Blastopirellula marina: one gene and its partner. The protein of the gene in region 2 interacts with the protein of the main gene of each other region in a pairwise test. Links are inferred from orthologs where the notes say so. Each region holds a gene or a part of one and is shown on either strand. Other genes may lie near its edges.

Region 1 (4,430 bases), on a different replicon or contig from region 2:
TGTTTTGTGCTTTGGCAGTGCCGCTGCATAGCAGCAAAAGGGCGACCGAGAGCAACGACAAAAGCTTCGTTAGTCGCAAGTCCATAGCAGATCCCTGGATACAGTTGAGCTCGAGAAGGTGAAGGAATGGTGGACGCAAAGTCCTGGGAGACCCTCGGTAATTATCGCATACCGTGGGCATACTGTCCCTGATTCCCTTGCACAATAAGGCAAGGGATATCAGTGATCTTAATTTGAGGGGATAGGAAAGGCAAGCAATTCGCGAAAAGAGGGTCGATTCATGTGCCGCGTCTGCCAATGCTCCCCGAAAAACCGGAACAATCGGTCTAAGTGATGGCCCTACAACTAGTTACAAATCGCTATGCGGAGTTCCTGACCCCTCCAGAAGCAGGGCGTCGTAGGAGAAGCTCAAAGTTGCCCTCGCCCAGAAGTTCATCAACACGGGTACGCATTTCCGGGGATAGGTCGACCCCTTTCTTACTTTTCAAGGCAACCTGACGGCCATCTTCCAGCACCAGCAACAGCTTTAGCTCGCAGTTGCCTGGATAGCCTCGCACGATTTCGACGAGAGTTTGGAGCTTTTCTTCACCGTGCTCTTGTTGGTCGATTCGAATCATCACCCCGCGCGCGTAGCGAGTTTCGACTTCTTCAATGGGAATCAACTCGTTGACGATCAAGTTCGCTTCATCGTCGCCACCTCGTCGATCGAGCCGACCGGAAATGATGTAGACGCCATCGGGTCGGAGGGCCTCGCCGACTTTGGCATAGTCTTCCGGCCAAAGGATGCAGCGGATGCCGCCGTCGACATCTTCCAGGTCGAAGTTGGCGTACTTGGTGTGCGTGCTGCCGGCGCGCGCCTTGCGAGTATGTGCCAGCTTGATCGATGCGACCATCCCGCCCATGGTGACTTCGGTCTTGTCTTTGATGCCAGCGAGACTTGCGGTGCTGTGGCTACAGCACATCTCGAATTTGCGTTTGTACTCGGCCAAAGGATGGCTCGACCAATAGAACCCAAGACACTCTTTCTCGTAGCCGAGTGTTTCTTTGTCTGGCCAAGGTGGTACGTCAGGAAGCACCACGGCTTTGGCCTCTTCGGCAGGATCTTCCACGGCGGCAAAGAGGTTCTTCTGCCCCGCCTTCTTGTCCGCGATGGCCGAAGCTCCCGACTGAATCGCTTTGTCCAAAGCGGTAACGTACTGGGCTCGATGTCCTCCGAGGCGATCGAACGCCCCAGCTTTTATTAACGTTTCGATGGCCGCTTTGCTGCACTGCGAAGGGTCGACGCGTTCGCAGAAATCGAAGATATCGGTGAACGGACCATCCTTTTCACGCGCCGCGACGATCGCTTCCGCCGCACCGCCGCCGCACCCTTTAATGGCACTTAAAGCGAAAACGATTTTGCCGTCTTTTACAGTGAATTCTTCATCAGAGTTGTTCACATCGGGCGGAGCAACTTCGATGTTCATGCGCTCGGCGTCTTCCATGTGTTCGACCAGGGCGTCCTTCGTTTTGAAGTTACGACCACTAATGTCGCCAGAAAGAAGCGCAGCCATGAACTCGATCGGGTAATGCGACTTGAGGTAGGCCGTTTGATAGGCAACCAGTGCGTAGGCCGTCGAGTGGCTCTTGTTAAAGCCGTAACCAGCAAACTTGACGATCATGTCCCAGAAATCCTGGGCTTCCTGTTTGGTGAGGCCTTTCTCTTGAGCACCCTCGAGGAACTGCTCGCGATTGGCCTGGATGATCGATTCTTTCTTCTTACTGATCGCTTTGATACATGTGTACGCTTTGGCCAGCGGAATCCCACCCAGGCGATTCAGAATACGCATCACCTGTTCCTGGTAGACCATCACACCGTTGGTCTCTTCCAGGACGTCCTTCAACACCTGGTGTTTGTAGGCTGCTTCCTTGCGACCGTGCTTCACCTCGATATAGTCGTCGACCATCCCGCCTTCGAGCGGACCTGGGCGGTAAAGGGCGTTGGTCGCGATAATATCGAGGAAGCTGTCCGGCTTCATTCGCTTCAGGAGATCGCGAATACCACCACTTTCCAGCTGAAACACCCCCTTCGTCTCACCTCGACGCAGTAGGTCGAATGTGTCCTTGTCGTCCAGGGGAAGTCGCAGGATATCGAGATCTTCTCCGCGCACCTTCTTGATCAGATCGATCGCGTTTCGCAGGATCGTCAAGTTGCGCAGACCGAGGAAGTCCATCTTCAACAGGCCGGCCGCTTCGACGTCGTTCATCGACCACTGGGTGATGATGTCGTCCTTGCCGGAAACGCGGCAGAGGGGAACGTACTCGGTTAGCGGTTCGTCCGCGATCACCACGGCCGCCGCGTGCGTACCGACGTTTCGTGCCAGCCCTTCGATCTTCATCGCCAGATCGAGCAGTTCCTTGATATCCGGGTTCGCGTTGTACGCCGACTGCATATCGGCGCTTTGGGCGAGCGCGTCCTTCAGCTTGATACCCAACTGATCGGGCACCATGCCGGTCACTTCGTTGACCATGTCCAACGGCAGACCCATCGCGCGGCCCACGTCTTTGATGGCTGCCCGGGCGGCAAGTGTACCGAACGTACCAATCTGGGCAACGTTCGCTTCGCCGTACTTCTCCTTCACATACTTGATAACCATCCCCCGACGTTCTTTGTCGAAGTCGATATCGATATCCGGGGCTTCCAGGCGGTTTTCATCCAGGAATCGCTCGAACAGCAAGTCGTACTTGATCGGGCAGACGTGGCTCATGTAAAGGGCATAGCACACAATCGCGCCCACACCGCTACCACGAGCCGTGGCCGGAATGTTCTGCTTGCGAGCCTCGACCACGAAGTCCCACACGATCAAGAAATAGTTAGGGAAGCCGAGGCGGCTGATCACGCCCAGTTCGCGGTCTAAGCGAGACATGACAACTTCGCTCAACTCGCCGCCAGGCAACATCTCTTCGTTGCCTTCGTAGCGTTCTTTGAGTCCTTGGATGCAAAGCTCGCGGAGGTAGTCGTCGGCCGTTTTGCCGTCGGGAATCTTAAAGGAGGGGAAGTGACGCTTGCCCAGTTCCAGGTCGATGTCGACGGTGTCGGCGATTTCCTGGCTTCGCGCGCAGGCATCTTCCAGCCCCGGAAAACTGGCGTACATGTCATCCGGGGTGCGAAGATAGAACTGGTCGTTCTCCATCTTCATGCGCGAGGCATCGGTGCGGAACTTGCCTGTGTTCACGCAAAGCAGGATATCCTGTGCCTCGGCATCACTCTGGTCGACATAGTGCGTATCGCTGGTGGCAACCAGGGGAAGGCCGAGCTTCCTGGCAACATCAACCGCGCCATCCAGTTGCATCTTCTGGATGTCGAGACCATTGTTCATGATCTCGATGAAGTAGCGATCGCCGAACAACTTTTGGAACCAGCCCGCCGTTTCTTCGGCTTCTTTGAGGACCTCTGCCGTGTTGGTCCCGTTCATGACAATCTTCGAGAACTCGCTGCTCACGCAGCCACTCAGGCAGATGATTCCTTCGTTGAATTTCTCGAGTAGTTCTTTATCGATACGCGGCTTGAAGTAGAACCCTTCCAGGTAAGCGGCCGAGGCCAGCTTCACCAGGTTCTTGAAGCCGGTCTTATTCTTGGCCAGCAGCGTCAGGTGGTAGTTCGAGCCGCGCATACCGCCTGATTTTTCCAAGCGGCTGCCAGGAGCGATGTAGGCCTCGTACCCGATGATCGGATTGATCTCGTTGTTCTTGCACGTGTTGTAGAACTGCAGCGCGCCGTGCAGGTTGCCGTGGTCGGTCAGGGCTAGCGCATTCATGCCGTGCTCTTTAGCACGCGTCACGAGCTTGGGAATTGGGCCCGCTCCATCCAAAAGACTGTAGTGCGAATGGCAATGCAAATGGACGAACGACTGGCTCATTCGGGTTCCGCTCCATGGACTGGGCTGCGCCTGTTGTAAGAAGCTCGCAGCGAGAAGACTCATCAACCAAATGATTCTATCAGGTTGACCAGGAATGAAAACCGAAACAGGTGCCTATTGCTGTAACTCGTAGAAGGGCTTCGCCTTCCTGTCACGACTACCAAGAGAGCCGATGAACTTCGAAGTTCACGCCTACTCTGGTTCACCAATACTGCGTAGTAGCATCGCGAGCCGTGATTGCAGATCCAAAAGGTTCTGCCATTCTCGCATTTCGAGCACGACGCTCTCGGTCCGTTCGTTGACCTCCACGCTGACTAGCAGGTGCCGGATGCGAATGTGGACGTAATCCATCAACTCGGCAAGTTGTGCGGCTTGGGCTGGACTCAAGCGTTCCGGCAGCTCAGGAGGTTGAAGCGAATAGATAGCGGCTTGCAGGTCGTCCTGCTGGGCGTTCCAGTTCAGCTCGAACTCGAGGGACGATTCCCCTTCGTGATCGTTGGGGCTGTGGGTTCGGTCGTCGTCGGGAAGATT
Region 2 (3,100 bases):
AGCAAAGCTTCTTCATGACTGGAAGTGTTGTCCTCGCCCAACGCGTTGAAAATCAACTGCGTCTTGGGAGGCTCCATCACCTCGACCTTGTCGATGCCGGACGAGCAGATCAATTCCGCGATATTGCGGCTGATCTTCTGGCCAGCTTCGAGAATGATTTCACCAGCGCGATCGCTGCCGCTTGGGTAGATGATGTCATCTACCGCGATCTTGTTTTCGATTTTCGAGACGCTGCGGCCATCTTTGACCGATTCGACGCTCGATTCGTAGAAAGCACGAATGACGTCGGCATCGCTGCTGTATTCGGGCGACATCGCACGCAGCAACGTGGTCGCGGCGAACTTACCGCTTTGGTCGATACGGACCGTCAGCGAGTCCTTCTTCGAGACGTTCACTTCAATCCAGCTTCCACGTTCAGGAATGACGCGGCAGCTAGGAAGCTTTTTGTCGGAAGTGGTGTCTTGCTCCAAAACGAAGTCGACACCAGGGCTGCGGTGCAGCTGGCTCACCACGACGCGTTCAGCACCGTTGATGATGAACTCACCACCACCCAGCATGACGGGCAGATCACCGAGGTACACTTCTTCCTCGATAGGCTCCTCTTTGTTCAAGCGGAGCCAGATTCGGAATGGGCGACCGTAGGTCAACCGCAGCTGCTTGCATTCCTCTGGCGTGTAGCGCGGCTTGCCCAGTTCGTAACGGACGTAATCAAGCTGATTCTGTCCGTCGTAGCTCTGGATCGGGAAGATCTCGCGCAGGACACTTTCGATGCCCAGCTCAGGATCCCGCTCTTCTGCTTCGACCTCCGCCTGCAGAAAGTTTTGATAGCTCAGGGTCTGAATTTTCGTCAGATCCGGGGGAGCCATGTAAATCGATTGACTTCCAAACCGACGAACTTCAGTAGGTTCCAGCCGTCGTTGCGACGAGGTAGCCATAGGCGACGCGACTCCTTGGGCGGCAAATCAAAAAACAACATGCTTTCGCGGACAATCTAAGACGGATGTTATGCAGGGTTCCAGCCAACAGTCCGATATAGAGTGCGTGAAAGCATGAGTGATACGGGCGGACAGTAGAGGTTCAGATTCAAGCGAACCGGCAAAAGCGCGCAGCTGGCGCTATGCAAGCTAGCACGCCCGCCAACGCAGGCGCGCACTCTTACCTGATTCCCATCCATGCTGTCAAAAGAAAAAGAAGATCCGGAAGACTTCAAAATCACACCTCGCGACGTTGCCTCTTTAGTATAGGGGAGGCAACGCCTGAGTGAAAACAGGAAATCAGCCAATAACCGCAGTCTTATCGAATTTCGACAACGGCACCAGCAGCTTCCAGTTCTTCCTTCGCCTTCTGGGCGTCTTCCTTGGAAACGCCTTCTTTGATCTTGGCGTCTTTGGTTTCGACCATGTCCTTGGCTTCTTTCAAGCCCAGACCGGTGATACCACGGACAACCTTAATGACGCCGATCTTCTGAGCACCGAAGTCAGTCATAACGACGTCGAACTCGGTCTTTTCAGCAGGAGCAGCAGCATCGCCACCACCAACTGGACCAGCCATGACAACACCACCGCCAGCAGCGGCTTCGATGCCGTGAGCGTCTTTCAGGTAGTCGCCCAGTTCAACGGCTTGCTTCAGGGTAAGGCCGGCGATCTGATCGCCCAAACCCTTGATTTCTTCGGACACTTCGACGGTTGCAGTTGCTTCTTCGGACATTTCGGATCTTATCCTTTCAACACTTATTTGCAGGGGAACGGACCCGCCTGCGCCAGGGAATACGGATGTTTTGGTTTATGGAAACGTTCTTTCGGCAAATGCCGCCAGGACGTTTGCCGAGATAAGGCAATTAGCCTTCTTGGTTTTCGCCAACTTGCTTGACCTGCGAGGCCAACTTGGCACCTGGCCCCTTGATTTGGGCTGCCAGGGTACGACCAGGCCCCAGGATCTGACCCACCAGAAGCGAGAGCTGTTCAGCTCGGTTGGGCCATTTACTGATTGCCTTGACCGATTCAGGGTTCAGGGATTCGCCATCCATGACACCGCCTTTGGCGGTGAATCCCGGAAGCTTGTCGTCATCGTTCAGCTTGACAACTTCCTTGGCCAAGTCGACGAAATCTTCGCCGCCCCAAACCAGGGCAGTGCTGCCTTCCATGCTATCGAAAGCAGGTGCGAGCGAAGTGCCTTCGCATGCCTTGGCTGCCAGCGTGCGGCGGACAACCAACAGGCTCAGGCCCTTTTCACGGAGTTGCTTGCGGACGAGATACGTCTTTTCCGCATTCATCCCCACAACGTCGACCACCAGAAGGTCGTTCACCCCTTCCAATCGCTTGGACAGGTCGGTGATCACCAGTTTCTTTAGATACTTACTCATGGCTCAGGGCTTTGTACGTATGAGTTATTGCGTAACGCTTGAACTTGTTAGGAACAATTTAGAGGGCAACCGGAACACCAGGGCTCATCGTTGCACTCAAATTGACGCTACGAACATAAGTGCCCTTCGCCGCTTGCGGCTTGAGGCCATTGATATGATCGACGAACGCCTGGATGTTGTCTTGCAGTTTGCCGGCCTCGAAACCAAGCCGACCAACGACTGCATGAACAATACCGGTAGGGTCATTGCGGAATTCGACCTTACCGGCCTTGTATTCCTTAACCACCTTGGCGACATCCGGGGTAACCGTGCCAGCACGAGGCGAAGGCATCAAACCACGCGGACCGAGGACACGACCTAATGGACCAACCAGGCCCATCATGTCTGGGGTGGCGATACAGACATCGAAGTCCAGCCAGCCGTCTTTGATCTTCTTTGCCAGGTCTTCCGCACCAACTTCGTCGGCACCGGCTTCCGTAGCTGTTGTCGCATTGTCCCCCTTGGCGAACACAACGACGCGTTGAACCTTACCGATACCGTGTGGCAGAACCAAAGCACCACGGACCAATTGGTCGGCTTGCTTTGGATCGATACCCAATCGCATCGCAATTTCAACGGTTTGATCGAACTTCGTCGTATCGAACGACTTCAGCAGAACGATCGCATCTTTCAGGTTCAGCGGCTCCGCTGGCACCTTTTCTACCAGGGCTCGATATCGTTTGGATTGTTTAGCCATCG

The links.
Region 1: the proteins of rplL (region 2) and dnaE interact in binary tests that used the Escherichia coli proteins (3 or more experiments, as listed by UniProt). The link is inferred for Blastopirellula marina from one-to-one orthologs.

What each region holds. Positions count from the first base shown.
Region 1 is NZ_PUIA01000037.1:368,682-373,111, forward strand. The notes cover bases 160-4,274. They hold dnaE (DNA polymerase III subunit alpha), read right to left. Parts: upstream 3,900-4,274; coding sequence 360-3,899; downstream 160-359. Other genes in these bases: C5Y96_RS13455 (FHA domain-containing protein), read right to left, coding at 4,092-4,274. Also shown: C5Y96_RS13445 (DUF1598 domain-containing protein), read right to left, coding at 1-85; more of C5Y96_RS13455, read right to left, coding at 4,275-4,430. UniProt on the Escherichia coli protein: DNA polymerase III is a complex, multichain enzyme responsible for most of the replicative synthesis in bacteria. This DNA polymerase also exhibits 3' to 5' exonuclease activity. The alpha chain is the DNA polymerase catalytic subunit.
Region 2 is NZ_PUIA01000026.1:38,562-41,661, forward strand. The notes cover bases 1-2,785. They hold rplL (50S ribosomal protein L7/L12), read right to left. Parts: upstream 1,708-2,785; coding sequence 1,294-1,707; downstream 1-1,293. Other genes in these bases: rpoB (DNA-directed RNA polymerase subunit beta), read right to left, coding at 1-935; rplJ (50S ribosomal protein L10), read right to left, coding at 1,838-2,362; rplA (50S ribosomal protein L1), read right to left, coding at 2,421-2,785. Also shown: more of rplA, read right to left, coding at 2,786-3,098. UniProt on the Escherichia coli protein: The binding site for several of the GTPase factors involved in protein synthesis (IF-2, EF-Tu, EF-G and RF3). Is thus essential for accurate translation.